DNA from 3 places in the Bordetella tumbae genome. Region 3 is predicted to be linked to each of the others. Evidence: predicted binding sites of a transcription regulator. Region 3 holds the regulator's gene; each other region holds the start of a gene.

Region 1 (5,074 bases), on a different contig from region 3:
GCATATCCTCGATGCGGTGCAGCACGCGTTGCGCGCGATCGGGGAAATGGGCCTCCAGCCATTCCTGGAAAACGGCCTTGACCTCCCAGGGCAAGCGCAGCACGGTATAGCTGGCATAGCAGGCGCCTGCCTGGCGTGCGTCCTGCAAGATGCGTTCGAGAGACTCGTCGTTGATAAACGGAATAATGGGCGCCACCAGCACACCCACAGGCACCCCGGCGTTGGCCAGGGTGCGCACGGCCTGAATGCGTCTCCAAGGGGCAGACGCACGCGGCTCGAGGGTGCGCGCCATCTCTGTATCCAGGGTCGTGACGCTGACGTACACCGTAATCAACCGTTGTTCTGCCAAGGGCTGTAACAGATCCAGATCACGTTCAATCAGGGCGTTTTTGGTGACGATCGTGGCGGGATGCCGCGTTTGCAGCAAAAGCTCGAGCACACCGCGCGTCAATTGCCATTCGCGCTCGATGGGCTGATATACATCCGTCGCCGAGCCGATATTGATCGGCGAGACGCGATATCCCGGGCGCGACAGCTCGGTTCGCAACACATCGACGGCATTGGCCTTGGCGATCAGGCGCGTCTCGAAATCCAGCCCGGGGGAATACCCCAGGTAGGCGTGAGTCGGCCGGGCGTAACAATAAACGCAGCCATGCTCGCACCCACGATAGGGGTTCACGGCTACATCAAAGGGAATATCGGGAGAATCGTTACGTGACAGGAGCTTGCGCGCCTGTTCGGACGTCACTGTGGTCTTGAGTGTCGATTCGGCAACGATGGGAATGTAACCACCGGCGATATCGGCATCAGAGACATCGTCCTGGGAAGCCGCCACCTGACCACTGGACCAGCCGTCATCGGCGGGCTCACGCTCGGTCTGTTCGAATCGATGCCGAACATTAGTAACCGCTCCCCGGCCGCGCAAGGCGGCGGGGGCGGCAGCCGGGGACCCAGAACCGGCGGGAAAAACGTGATTGGTGCGTTCCATGAAAGTACTGTACAAAAAACCAGTACTTTCAGCAAGCCCCAAATGCCCTCATCGAGCGAAATCTCACTTTACCCCAAGACGGGCCCGCCGTCTGAAGAATCGATTTCATACTTTGGAAATCGGCCGGAAACCCGCATGGATATTGGGTTTAGCCTAAAAACAACAGGCCGCCTCCCCTACGGGCGGCGGCCAATGAGGCTCATTTTCGTCCCAACAAGAATCACGGCCTGGGCATTCAGACAGCGACGCCAGTTCGAATCGAACTCACGAGCAGTGTGTGATGAATTCTGACTCGCTCGAAGACAGGCGACGACTTAACGCAGCATGCCTGCAGCTGCAGTTTGATGTGTTGCCTCGTCGATCAGAATGAATGCTCCCGTTGCCGGCGCATCGGTATAACGATCGACCGCTAATGCTTCACGCGTCGCAAACGACACACGGCCAATCTCATTCATGTTCAAGGTGCCGCTGTGGTTTTCGACTTCTTGCAACTCGTGAATATCACGATGCGTCAACACGCCGCGAATCTTGGCCGACGTCAGACGCGTGCCATGCTTGAGCAAATACTTGCGAGCGGGATTCAAGGCTTGCGTATCCAACCAGCACAACTCCGCCTCGAACTCACGCCCCACGCGCGCGGGGGCTGCAGCATGCGACAACACATCGCCGCGCGACACATCCACATCGCGATCCAGCACGACAGTGACGGAATCACCGGCAACCGCGACGTCTACAGCGCGATCGAATGCCAGAACCTCTTTCACACGCGCGGCAACGCCGGACGGCTGAATCACCACGTCATCGCCGGGACGCAATTCGCCACTGGCGATACGGCCGGCATAACCACGAAAATCCTCTGCACTATCGCCACCATGACGCGACACCCATTGGACGGGAAACCGCAATGGACGCACGGCTGCTTCGCTATCGGTGCCACCCAGCTGTTCCAGCAGACTCAACAGCGGCGGGCCGTCATACCACGGCGTTTTATCCGAACGATTGACGACGTTGTCGCCTTCGAGCGCTGACAACGGCAGCACGTGATAGTGCGCGATATTCAGGCGGCGCGCGAGCTCCGCATACGCATCACGGATGCGTTCGAATACCGCTTGATCCCAGTCAACCAGATCCATCTTGTTGACCGCCACCACGATATGGCGAATGCCGAGCAAATGAGCAATGGTGCTATGGCGCTTGGTCTGCGTCAGCAGTTGGCCATCGGCAGCCCGCGTCGCGTCGATCAGGATGATCGCGGCATCGGCGGTCGATGCGCCGGTCACCATATTGCGTGTGTACTGCTCGTGCCCCGGGGCATCGGCCACGATGAACTTGCGCAGCGGGGTCGAGAAATAGCGGTAGGCCACATCGATCGTAATTCCCTGCTCACGTTCGGCCTCCAGGCCGTCAGTCAACAACGAGAAATCAATCCCGTCACCCGCCACGCGCTTGTATTTAGCGCGGGAGATCGCATCCAGCTGATCGGCAAACACGCCCTTGCTGTCATACAGCAAACGCCCGATCAAGGTCGATTTACCGTCATCTACCGAGCCGGCCGTAATCAGACGCAGAACACCATTGTCGGTGTCCGGCAAAAAAGAGTCATTCACAGCATTCATGTCGAAGTCCGGTAATCAGTTCAGAAATAGCCTTCTTTCTTGCGGCGCTCCATCGAGGCCTCGGAAGTCTGGTCATCCATGCGCGTCGCACCGCGCTCGGTAATATCGGTCACAGCTGTCTCGGCAATAATGGCCAAGGGATCGGCAGCATCAGACGCCACGGGGCACGTGCAAGAGATATCGCCCACCGTGCGAAATCGCACGGCCAGGTTTTCGACTTGCTCGCCGTCCTGCGGCGGCGTCAGCGGCGTCACGGGCACGAGCAGGCCCTTGCGGCGCACGACGTCGCGTTGATGGCTGTAGTAGATCGACGGCAGCGCCAACTGTTCGCGCTGGATGTATTGCCACACATCCAATTCGGTCCAGTTCGAAATCGGAAACACCCGCATGTTTTCGCCCTTGTGCACACGGGTGTTGAAGAGATTCCACAACTCGGGGCGCTGAGCCTTGGGGTCCCATTGACCGAACTCATCGCGGAACGAAAAAATACGCTCTTTCGCACGCGCCTTTTCTTCGTCGCGACGTGCGCCGCCGATACATGCATCAAAGCCGAACTCTTCGATCGACTCCAGCAGCGTGACTGCTTGTGCGGCGTTGCGTGAGTCGGTCTCGCGTCGCAACACCACACTGCCGCGGCGAATGGAGTCCTCAACGCTGCGCACGATCAGGGTCTCACCCAGCTCGGCGGCACGTTGATCGCGAAATGCAATCACTTCGTCAAAATTATGGCCCGTGTCGATATGCATCAGCGGAAACGGAAACCGGCCCGGGCGGAAGGCTTTTTCCGCGAGCCGCAACAGCACGACCGAATCCTTGCCCCCGGAGAACAGCAACACGGGTTTGGCGCATTCGGCCGCCACTTCGCGCAGGATGTAAATCGCTTCGGATTCCAGCCAATCGAGATGGCTGCGATTGAGAACGACAGACATGATTTTCCTTTTATACAGAAGTCGATTTTTCTTGTGCCGCGACGACCGAGATCACTCGGTTGCCCGCATGAAGGCCGCACTCTTTCGAGTCGGATGATTCCCACCACCACCGTCCCGCCCGCACGTCCTCGCCCGGGCGAATGGCGCGCGTGCAAGGCTCACAGCCGATCGAGGGATAGCCTTGGTCATGCAACGGGTTGTAGGGGATGTCCAGAGCGCGAATGACATGCCACACGTCTTCTTCGCTCCAGGCGGCCAGGGGGTTGTATTTGTACAGGCCGAACACGGGGTCTTGCTCGGCCTCCGGCAGCTCGCCGCGCGTGGCGGCCTGAGCACGGCGCTGCCCTGTGATCCAGGCGCCACGGCCTGCCAGAGCGCGCTTCAAGGGATCGACCTTGCGGATCTGGCAACAGGACTTGCGCAGGTCCACACTTTCATAGAAAGCATGGGCTCCGTGCGTTTTCACATACTGATCCACCGCCTCGGCATCGGGGCAATAGATCGTCAACTCACGGCCGTAGCGCTCGCGCACGGCGTCGATCATGCCTAGCGTTTCTGCATGCAGACGGCCAGTGTCCAAGGTAAATACCTCTAACGGAAAGCCGCCATCGTAGATAGCGTGCGTCAACAACATATCCTCGGCCGCCAGTGACGATGCCAGCGCGGCGTCGGGATACTGCCGGGCAATTTCGGCCAGACGTTCTTGCAACGCCTGCCAACGCATGGCCACGGCCGGGTCTAGTGCGGAATCAATGACTGTCATAGTTATGCCGCGGCAAAAACTCGAGCACGGCGCGGTCGCGCCAGCAAGCTTTCACCTTCCTTCAGTTCAAGTTCACGATAGAGTTGCTCCGGCACCTGAGCTTCGATCGTGGCCTGGATATCCTGACGTTCCAGTTCCAGATAGGCGCTCGGGCCAGCTAAATACACATGGTTCAGGCGCACGGGAATCCCCTGCCCCAAACCGTTGTCACGCGCGAGATCAATCTCGTGCGGACGCACATAGGCAATCGCCTGCTGCTGATGGGCCTTGGCCAGATCGGGGGCTGGCAGCTCGACGCCATGTGCATGCCAGACGCCATTGGTCGCATGACCGGCCAACTGATTGACGTCGCCCAAGAACCCATACACGAATGGTGTGGCCGGGTGCTCCCAGACTTCGCGCGGCGTGCCTACCTGCTCGATGCGGCCGGCATTCATCAACACCACACGGTCCGCGACTTCCAGGGCCTCTTCCTGGTCGTGCGTGACGAACACGCTTGCCACATGCAACTCGTCATGCAGACGGCGCAGCCAGCGGCGCAGTTCCTTGCGCACCTTGGCATCCAACGCACCAAAGGGTTCGTCCAGCAACAACACCCGCGGCTCGACGGCCAATGCACGAGCCAGCGCGATACGCTGGCGCTGCCCACCTGATAACTGCGCCGGATAACGATCCGCCAGCCAATCCAACTGCACCAGGTTCAACAACTCGTGCACTTTCTGACGGATCTGCGTTTCACTGGGGCGCTGTGCGCGACGCTTGACCCGCAGACCGAACG
Region 2 (5,074 bases), on a different contig from region 3:
TCGTGATCGAGGCATTCAAACGTGAAGACTACGCACGGCGTTTTGCCGGTAGCTTGGGATAAGAACGTATGAATGCCTCACCGATTTTTGGGGCCTTAGGTCAAGAAAAACTGAGCCGCTCTTGATCAATCATCGTCACGCTCGTCGCCCAATAGACGCCGAATCACATCATGAGCGAACCCTCGGCCAGCCAGAAAGCGGGCCTGTTTGGCGTACTCGTTACGATCGACGGGTTTGGCGGAAAAACGCTTGCGCCAAACCTCGAGCGCACGCTGATATTCGGTGGCGCGCAGGTCATCGCGCAGTTGCGCGACCTGATCCTCGGCTACGCCGTGCTGACGCAATTCCTGCACAATGCGTGCCGTGCCCTGCCGCCCGGCACGACGATGCACCAGGCTCTGCGCAAATCGCTCGGTAGATAACCAGCCCTCTTTTTCCAGTGCATCGAGCACCGGCTCGATGTCGGAAGCGTCTTCGGCATAAGGCTGGAGCTTGCGCGCCAACTCATTGCGCGCGTATTCGCGACGCGACAGATAACCCACCGCGCGGGCCTTTAGGCTAGGTCCACGCGGTTTGGGCTTGCTCAATGTCTCGAAATCATTATCCCGAGCCGGGAGTTTGCCTTGGGTTTCGAAATCGTCTTCTTGTGCAGACAGCACTCGGCGATTTTCGCCACCGCTGTCCGCACGAGAGCGGTTCATCGTCTCAAATCCTCCGTCGTCAGGCTCGCGTGAAGACGAGCCGCGACGTGGCCACGAAGAACCCCGCTGACGAATCATTCTGCGTCGGTAGTCTCGGCCTCACTAGCCGGGAATGTCGCAGCACGGCTGACGATGCCTTGGTTTTCACGCACCTTGTTCTCGATCTCGATGGCGAGTTGGGGACGCTCTTTCAGGTATTCACGGACATTGTCCTTGCCCTGACCAATGCGGGTGCCGTTGTAGCTGTACCAGGCGCCGGATTTGTCGACCACGCCCGCTTGCACGCCCAGGTCGATGATTTCGCCCTCGCGCGAGATGCCGGCGCCATACATGATGTCGAACTCGGCCTGCTTGAATGGAGGCGAGACCTTGTTTTTAACGACTTTGACGCGCGTTTCGTTACCGACGACTTCTTCGGCTTTTTTGATGGAGCCGATGCGGCGGATGTCCAGGCGCACAGAGGAATAGAACTTGAGGGCGTTACCGCCGGTAGTCGTTTCCGGGTTGCCGAACATGACGCCGATCTTCATCCGGATCTGGTTGATGAAGATGACCATGCAGTTGGTGCGCTTGATGGTAGCGGTCAGCTTGCGCAGCGCCTGGCTCATCAGGCGAGCCTGCAGACCGGGCAGCGAATCGCCCATTTCACCTTCGATTTCGGCCTTGGGCACCAACGCGGCGACCGAGTCGATCACGATCAGATCCACCGAACCCGAACGCACCAGCGCGTCTGTGATTTCCAGGGCCTGCTCGCCGGTATCGGGCTGCGAAATCAGCAGATCGGTGAGGTTGACGCCCAGTTTCGAGGCGTACTGCACGTCGAGTGCGTGTTCTGCGTCGACGAATGCGCAGGTGCCGCCGATTTTTTGCATTTCTGCGATGACCTGCAGCGTGAGCGTGGTCTTGCCCGACGATTCAGGGCCGTAGATCTCGATCACGCGCCCACGCGGCAAGCCACCCACGCCCAACGCGATATCAAGCCCCAGCGAGCCCGTCGACACGACCTGGATGTCGTGTTCGACTTCGTTATCGCCGTAACGCATGATCGAGCCCTTGCCAAACTGCTTTTCGATTTGCGAAAGCGCGGCGGCCAGCGCCTTGGCCTTTTCCGAGGCGGCTGCTTTGCTGGTTTTGTCGTCCATGTGGTTTCCCGTGGCTAAATGATGTTGACGCTGTGAGGTTTAACGTGCGGCAAAGCGCTGCACGTCGAAGCGGCGATTATTGCATTCGATTGTACTGTATATAAATCCAGTGTGCCATATTTTTCCAGGGATTCCCAGGATGGGCAATCAGCCGATGCTGTGCCAGAATGCCTGCGCACGAACACCACCCGGTGTCGCGCGCCCTTAACGGCTTTTGCCCCGCTTTCACTGCATGCGCATCCTTATCGCCGAAGACGACAGCATCCTGGCCGATGGCCTGTCCCGCTCATTGCGCCACAATGGTTACGCCGTTGACGCCGTCAGTGACGGCGCCGCCGCCGACTCCGCCCTCGCCGCCCAGCCTTTTGACCTGCTCATTTTAGACCTGGGACTCCCTCAACTCACCGGACTCGAGGTCCTGCGCAGGTTGCGTGCGCGCAACTCGGCGATGCCGGTCCTGATCCTGACAGCGGCCGATAGTGTCGAGCAACGCGTCAAAGGGCTGGATCTGGGCGCTGACGATTACATGGCCAAACCGTTCGCCCTATCCGAGCTGGAGGCCCGTGTGCGCGCCCTGACACGGCGCGGTGCTGGCGGCGGAGCCACATTATTGCGCCATGGCCGCCTGGTGTTTGACCAGACGGGGCGTGTCGCACTGGTCGATGAGCAGACATTGGATTTATCCGCACGCGAAGTCAGCCTGCTGGAGATCTTGCTGACCCGCAGTGGCCGCATGGTCAGCAAAACCCAGCTCGTCGACCACCTGTGCGAATGGGGCGAAGAGGTCAGCACCAACGCCATCGAGGTCTATGTGCATCGGCTGCGTAAAAAACTCGAGCCTAGCGGAGTCAAAATCATCACGGTACGCGGCCTGGGTTATTGCCTTGAACGGGACCAAGGTGCCGCCAGCCACCTCACCCACTGAGCCAGCTGCGCACGAGTCGCTGAACCAAGAAGCCCTGGACGCCATGCGCGGCGGGGCGAAAGGCCCCAGCTTTGCGCCCCCCCAGCGATCGTTGCTGGGAGAAATCCTCGACTGGATGCTGGCTCCCCTGTTCCTGCTGTGGCCAATGAGCGTGGCCATCACCTACGTGGTGGCGCAGAACATCGCCAACGTCCCTTACGATCGAGCGCTGGCGCAGAACCTGCATATTCTGTCGCGCCATGTACATGCGCAGGGCGGACGCGCCGTCCTGCAAATCAATGATTCTGTGCGCGACGTGCTGCATCCCGGTGAGACCGACAGCGTATTCTGGCTGGCCCAGGGCAGTCACGGCGAGGTGCTGGGCGGGGATAAAGGCCTGCCGTTGCCCCCCGATCTCGGACCGCCACAGCCCGGCACTGTCCTATATGCCGAAGACACGTTGCGCGGGTTCGGCGTACGGCTGGCCTACACCTGGGTCGACCTGCACATCCCGCAAACTCAGCCCGTGCTGCTCGTGGTCGCCGAAACCATGGAAAAGCGGACCGAATTAACCAATGACATCATCAAAGGCGTCATCATTCCGCAATTCATCGTGCTGCCCGTCGCGGTGCTGCTGGTGTGGTTCGGCCTGTCACGAGGCGTCGCTCCTCTCAACGCCCTGCAACAGCGCCTGAGAGCTCGCCGCCCCGACGATCTGTCGCCCATCGACGAGGGCGCTGCCCCGTCGGAAATCGCACCTCTGGTCGGCGCCATGAATGAATTGCTGGATCGTCTGTCCTCGAACGTACAGGCGCAACGACGTTTTGTCGCTGACGCCGCGCATCAGTTAAAGACGCCCTTGGCGGGCCTGCGTACTCAGGCCGAGTTAGCCCTGCGAGACGCCAGCCCCGACGAAATGCAGGCGAGTCTGCGTCAACTGATCATGGGCTCGGAACGCGCCACTCGCCTCGTGAATCAGCTGCTATTACTGGCGCGCGCCGAAAACCCCCATTCAGTCGAATTGGTACCCGCCGACCTGAATGCCATCGCGCATGAGCAGACCTTGCAATGGGTGCACCAAGCGCTCTCGCTCAATACCGATTTAGGATTTGAAGGCACAGACACGCCAGTCATGATCGACGGCAACGATATCTTGCTCGCCGAGCTGCTCAATAATCTGGTGGACAACGCGCTGCGCTATACCCCATCGGGCGGGCATATCACCGTCCGTGTCAGCAGCAGCACCACACATGCCATCCTGGAAGTCGAGGACTCCGGTCCAGGCATCCCCCCCGAAGAACGCGAACGCGTCTTTGACCGTTTTTATCGCGTGCTGGGGACCCAAGCTGAAGGCAGCGGCCTCGGGCTGGCCATTGTGCGTGAGATTTCTCAAAAACATCACGCACAAGTGCAAATCCTTGAGGGCACCGCTCACTCGGATCTGCCCGGCGCATGCATCCGTGTGTTGTTTCCCTTACACGGTAGGCAGGAAAACGCTGATTTTCCGGTCTAGGGATATCCCTGATGAACAGACCCGGATCGGGTAAAAACGCTGGGAAAAACACCAAAAAAACACGTTTTGTTTCAAAATTAAGATTCAAGTAAGTATCCCGTCAGAACCCCGTCAGCCTCGTTTTCTACCTTCTTACTAGCCCGAATACCGGAACATACCGGACACGAGCCGGCACGGTGGATCACCACCGATCCAAAACGAGGAGACATCATGAGCACAGCATCGATGGCCAGCCCAGGCCCATCCACGGGCCCGCGCCCGATGACCAAAGACGAACGGCGCGTGATCTTCGCGTCGTCGCTAGGCACGGTATTCGAGTGGTACGACTTTTATCTGTATGGGTCGCTTGCGGCCATCATTGCGGGCCACTTCTTCTCAGGGGTAAATCCCACAGCGGCGTTCATCTTCGCCTTGCTGGCTTTTGCGGCAGGCTTTGCGGTACGGCCCTTTGGCGCCCTGGTCTTTGGCCGTCTGGGCGACCTGGTCGGCCGTAAGTACACCTTTCTAGTCACCATCGTCATCATGGGCCTGTCCACGTTCCTCGTGGGTGTGCTCCCCAGCTATGCCAGCATCGGCATCACCGCCCCCGCAATTCTGATCGTGCTGCGGCTGCTGCAAGGCTTGGCGTTGGGCGGCGAATACGGCGGCGCAGCTACCTACGTGGCCGAACACGCCCCCCAAGGCCGTCGCGGCGCCTACACCGCCTGGATCCAGACGACGGCCACGCTGGGCTTGTTCCTGTCCCTGCTGGTCATCATGGGCGTGCGCGGCATCATGGACGAAGAGTCCTTCAAAGCCTGGGGCTGGCGCATTC
Region 3 (5,074 bases):
CGAGGCTCTGCGCCGCGCGATCGTGGCCCAGTTCGAGCAGTACGTCAAACTCAACAAAAAGATCCCGCCCGAGATTCTGACCTCGCTGGCTGGGATCGACGATGCCGGCCGTCTGGCCGACACCATCGCCGCCCATCTGCCGCTCAAGCTCGAGCAAAAGCAGACGATGCTGGAAATCCTCGGCACTTCCGAGCGCCTCGAGGGCCTGCTGACGCAATTGGAAACGGAAATCGACATCCTTCAGGTCGAAAAGCGTATCCGTGGCCGCGTCAAAAAGCAGATGGAGAAAAGCCAGCGCGACTATTATCTGAACGAGCAAGTCAAAGCCATTCAGAAAGAGTTGGGCGAGGGCGAAGAAGGCGCCGACATCGAAGAGCTCGAAAAGAAAATCATTGCTGCGCATATGCCCAAGGATGCGCGCAAGAAGGCCGACGCCGAGCTCAAAAAACTCAAGCTCATGTCGCCCATGTCGGCCGAAGCTACCGTGGTGCGCAACTACATCGATACGCTCATCAATCTTCCCTGGAAGAAAAAGAGCAAGATCAACAACTCCATCAGCAACGCCGAAAACGTGCTCGATGACGATCACTATGGCCTGGAAAAGGTCAAAGAGCGCATCGTCGAGTATCTGGCCGTGCAGCAGCGTGTCGACAAGGTCAAGGCCCCGATTCTCTGCCTGGTAGGCCCTCCGGGCGTCGGTAAAACCTCGCTGGGACAATCCATTGCGCGTGCCACGAACCGCAAGTTCGTGCGTATGGCCCTGGGCGGCGTGCGCGACGAGGCCGAAATCCGTGGCCATCGCCGTACCTACATCGGTTCCATGCCCGGCAAGATCGTGCAGAACATGAGCAAGGTCGGCGTGCGTAACCCCTTGTTCCTGCTGGATGAGATCGACAAGCTCGGTATGGATTTCCGTGGCGATCCCGCCTCGGCATTGCTCGAGGTGCTCGACCCCGAACAGAACCACACGTTCCAGGATCACTACATCGAAGTCGACTTTGATCTGTCTGACGTCATGTTCGTGGCCACCAGCAATACGCTGAACATCCCGCCCGCGTTGTTGGATCGTATGGAAGTCATTCGTCTGTCGGGCTACACCGAAGACGAAAAAATCCATATCGCCCGTGACCATCTGCTGCCCAAGCTGATGAAGAACAACGGCGTCAAGGAATCTGAACTAGTGGTTGACGATTCCGCCTTGCGCGATATCGTGCGTTACTACACTCGCGAAGCCGGTGTGCGTGCGCTCGAGCGCGAAGTCGGCAAGATCTGCCGCAAGGTCGTGAAAGAGTCCTTAGCTCAGGCAGACAAGGCCAAGGCCGAGGGCAAGCCTGTGTCTCAGACGGTCGAGCCCGTCAAAGTCGACGCCGAGAACCTCAGCAAGTACCTGGGCGTGCGTCGTTATACCTTTGGCATGGCAGAAAAGGAAAACCAGATCGGCCAAGTCACCGGTTTGGCCTGGACCGAAGTCGGCGGCGATTTGCTCACGATCGAAGTCGCCGATATGTCTGGCAAGGGCGTGATTCAACGTACCGGTTCGCTGGGTGACGTGATGAAAGAGTCGGTGGAAGCCGCTCGTACTGTCGTACGCTCGCGTGCGCGTCGTCTGGGTTTTGCCGACAGCGTGTTCGAAAAGCACGACATGCACGTTCACGTCCCCGAAGGCGCTACGCCGAAGGACGGCCCATCGGCGGGTATCGCCATCACCACAGCCATGGTCTCGGCTTTGTCGCGTATTCCGGTGCGCGCTGATGTGGCAATGACGGGTGAAATCACCTTGCGTGGCGAGGTCTTGCCGATCGGTGGCCTAAAGGAAAAACTGCTGGCTGCGCACCGTGGTGGTATCAAGACAGTGCTGATTCCCGAGGAGAACGTCAAAGACTTGGCCGACATTCCGGACAACGTCAAAAACCACCTCGAGATCGTGCCGGTGCGTTGGATCGACAAGGTGCTTGAGCTGGCGCTGGAACGCCAGCCCGAGCCACTGTCCGACGAAGAAGTCGTCAAGGAGCCCTTGGTCGCCAAAGCAGCGGAAACCGCTGCGCCGGGTGATCCTGTGTTCAAGCATTAAGACTTCAGCGGTTCGTGTCATACCATCGGTATGACACCAAAGCCCCCGAATTCATTGCAACTCGCATGAGTTCGGGGGCTTTTTGCTGCTGGAGGGGCAGCAAGTATGGCGGTTAATTAATGCAGTGCCTGCGTGCGGATCAGGCCAACAGCAATGCCCTCAAGCGCAAAGTCTAGTGTCCCATCCACCACGATGGGCGAGAAATCTGGATTTTCAGGCAGGAGCTCGATGTGTCCTTGGCGGTGTTGCAGGCGTTTTACCGTAACGTCGTCGCCCAGGCGGGCAACGACGATCTGGCCATTGCGTGCCTCGGTGGCTCGCTTGACGGCGAGCAGATCGCCTTCGAGGATCCCTGCGTCGCGCATACTCATGCCGCGTACTTTCAGCAGGTAGTCGGGCGTCTGGGCAAACAGTCCAGGATCCACGCCGACCTCGCGCTCGACATGCTCGGCAGCCAGAATGGGGCTGCCTGCTGCCACGCGGCCTACCAGCGGCAGCAATAGGCGGCTCACCGCGTCCGCGGCGAACCTGGCGAGGCTCGATGGCGCTGCAACGCCGGCAGGCGATGTGGCGTGACCATGAGAAGAGGTGGCGGGGTCAATGGACTCTATCAGCCGGATACCGCGTGATGCGCCGGCCGTCAACTCGATGGCCCCCTTGCGCGCGAGAGCCTTGAGGTGGTCCTCGGCGGCATTGGGAGAACGAAAACCCAATGCTCGGGCAATTTCGGCACGAGTAGGAGGAAAGCCGGTGCGTGCCACCGTTTGCCGGATGTGGTTCAGGATTTCCTGTTGGCGCTCGGTGAGTTTGGTAGCCATGGCAATGATCCGCTTCGGACTGTATGAATATACAGCAGGATTTTGGACGAGCCTATATAAAAAAGCAAGTCACGTGGCGACGAATAGGACTGCGGGAACGATATGCATTGGTATGTACCGGCAAAAAGCGCCCCCTCGGGGGGGGAGCAAGCCGAAGGCGTGACGTCTTTTTTGGATGTCATGGTTGTGCGGTCTGTGGCATGCGTAGAGTGGAGTTCTTTTGGCGCAGGAGATCGGCGTGTAAAAGCCCCGCCGGGCCTATCGCCGCGACTCGGCCCATGAGCAGGGGCCTCGGCCCGCTTCGCGGGCTAAATCGCGGCTCAACGGCCCGGCGGGGCTTTTACACGCCGACCTCCTGCTCGCAATGTCTGCCATTGACGGATGTCATGCGCTTTGCTGTATCAACGCTGTTGAGTGACGTTCAGGCTAGGCGGGTGGCGCTAGCTCAACCCATCGCATTGCCAAAGTCGGCTTCAACAAACAGCTGATGGCCATTAGCCCTCGTTGCATTCCCTCATCATGAGTCCCTGTCGCGTGCCTGGGCGTGGTGCCGGGCCGTTGAGCACGGATTTAGTCCGCGCAGCGGACCGAGGCCCCTGCTCATGGGCCGAGTCCGTGCGATAGGCCCGGCGCCACGCTCAGGCACGCGACAGGGACGCCTTCAGAGAGACAATCAAGAGCAGCAACCGCCCACCACACGAACAGCGATAAAAATGCCCTCACGCTGCGCCTTCGGCTTGCTGCCCCCCGAGGGGGGCGTTTTTATCTTGGGGCGGCCCGGCGACAAAAAAGAAAAGGACCCGTTCTTGCGTCCGGGTCCTTCAGTCAGGTGAGAGTGCGCCTGCTGTTTATTTGATGACCGCTGCGATAGCCTTGGCCACTGTATCGATATTGTGGCTGTTGAGCGCAGCGACGCAGATGCGGCCGCTGGACACGGCGTAGATGCCGTGTTCTTCGCGCAGGGTGTCGACTTGTGCCGAGGTCAGGCCCGAATACGAGAACATGCCGCGCTGCTCGCGTACGAAACTGAAGTCTTGCGAGGCGCCTGCTGCCTTGATTTTGTCGACCAGTTGTTCGCGCATCAGACGGATGCGGTCACGCATACTGGCGAGTTCCTGTTCCCATAGCGTATACAGCTCGGGCGTGTTCAACACCGACGACACCACCGTGCCGCCGTGCGTGGGCGGGTTGGAGTAGTTGGTGCGGATCACGCGCTTGAGCTGGCTCAGCACACGCTTGGCTTCGTCTTGGTTGCCCGCGACCACCGTCAGGGCGCCCACGCGCTCGCCATACAGCGAGAACGATTTCGAGAACGACGAGCTGATCAGCATCGTCAGGCCCAGATCTGCAAACAAGCGTACGACGGCGGCGTCCTCTTGCAGGCCGGCGCCAAAGCCTTGGTAAGCGATGTCCAGGAACGGCACCAGCTTGCGAGACTTGACGATCTGGGCGATTTGTTGCCACTGCTCGGCCGTAGGATCAACGCCAGTCGGGTTGTGGCAGCAAGCGTGCAACACCACGATGGTCTGTTCAGGGGCGGCCTGCAGCGAGGCCAGCATGCCCTGGAAATCCAGGCCGTGCGTCGCGGCGTCGTAATAGGCGTAGGTATCGACCGGGAAGCCCGCGCGTTCGAACAGGGCGCGGTGGTTTTCCCAGCTGGGATTGCTGATCAGCACTTTGGACTGGGGCAGCAATTGACGCAGGAAATCTGCGCCGATTTTCAGTGCGCCGGTGCCGCCCAGGGCCTGGGTGGTCAACACGCGGCCTTCGGCGGCCAGCGGGGAATCAGCGCCCAGCAACAGCGTTTGAGCGCCCTTGTTGTAGCCGGCAATGCCCTCGATAGGCAGATAGCCGCGCGCGGCGGCCGCTTCGATACGCGCAATTTCGGCCTTGCGCACAGCAGCCAGCAGGGGAATGCGACCGTCGTCATCGTAGTACACGCCCACGCCCAGATTGACTTTACCGGGGCGGGTGTCGGCGTTGTACTGTTCGTTCAGACCCAGGATGGGGTCGCGCGGCGCAAGTTCGACGGAATCGAAAAGAGAGCTCATGAGGATTCGCTAAGGGTAGATAGACGCGGAAGGCACTGCTGTGGATAATGAGGGGTTTACCCTCAGACAGTCTAGCATGACAGCTCCTGGATTCGTCGATTTCCCCGACAGCCCCTTTCATTTGTATCAGCCGT

What was found. Region 3 encodes LexA, which represses DNA repair genes until DNA is damaged. Its sites were predicted from a motif close to ACTGTATNNNNATACAGT; they were not measured.
Region 1: ACYVI2_RS04725 (PA0069 family radical SAM protein) is a predicted target of LexA. The motif match lies at 995-1,012, and genes of this name have one in related genera.
Region 2: recA (recombinase RecA) is a predicted target of LexA. The motif match lies at 1,937-1,954, and genes of this name have one in related genera.

The regions. Positions count from the first base shown of each region.
Region 1 covers NZ_BAAGVG010000005.1:102,926-107,999, forward strand. Annotated here, with positions in the region: gene ACYVI2_RS04725 (PA0069 family radical SAM protein) at 1-988, opposite strand, end outside; gene ACYVI2_RS04730 (sulfate adenylyltransferase subunit 1) at 1,303-2,604, opposite strand; gene cysD (sulfate adenylyltransferase subunit CysD) at 2,625-3,533, opposite strand; gene ACYVI2_RS04740 (phosphoadenylyl-sulfate reductase) at 3,544-4,296, opposite strand; gene ACYVI2_RS04745 (sulfate/molybdate ABC transporter ATP-binding protein) at 4,299-5,074, opposite strand, start outside.
Region 2 covers NZ_BAAGVG010000004.1:87,860-92,933, forward strand. Annotated here, with positions in the region: gene ACYVI2_RS03720 (LysR family transcriptional regulator) at 1-62, shown strand, start outside; gene recX (recombination regulator RecX) at 126-701, opposite strand; gene recA (recombinase RecA) at 776-1,843, opposite strand; gene ACYVI2_RS03735 (response regulator) at 2,076-2,768, shown strand; gene ACYVI2_RS03740 (sensor histidine kinase) at 2,884-4,260, shown strand; gene ACYVI2_RS03745 (MFS transporter) at 4,471-5,074, shown strand, end outside.
Region 3 covers NZ_BAAGVG010000025.1:201,300-206,373, forward strand. Annotated here, with positions in the region: gene lon (endopeptidase La) at 1-2,071, shown strand, start outside; gene lexA (transcriptional repressor LexA) at 2,188-2,889, opposite strand; gene ACYVI2_RS27655 (amino acid aminotransferase) at 3,738-4,940, opposite strand; gene uvrB (excinuclease ABC subunit UvrB) at 5,017-5,074, shown strand, end outside.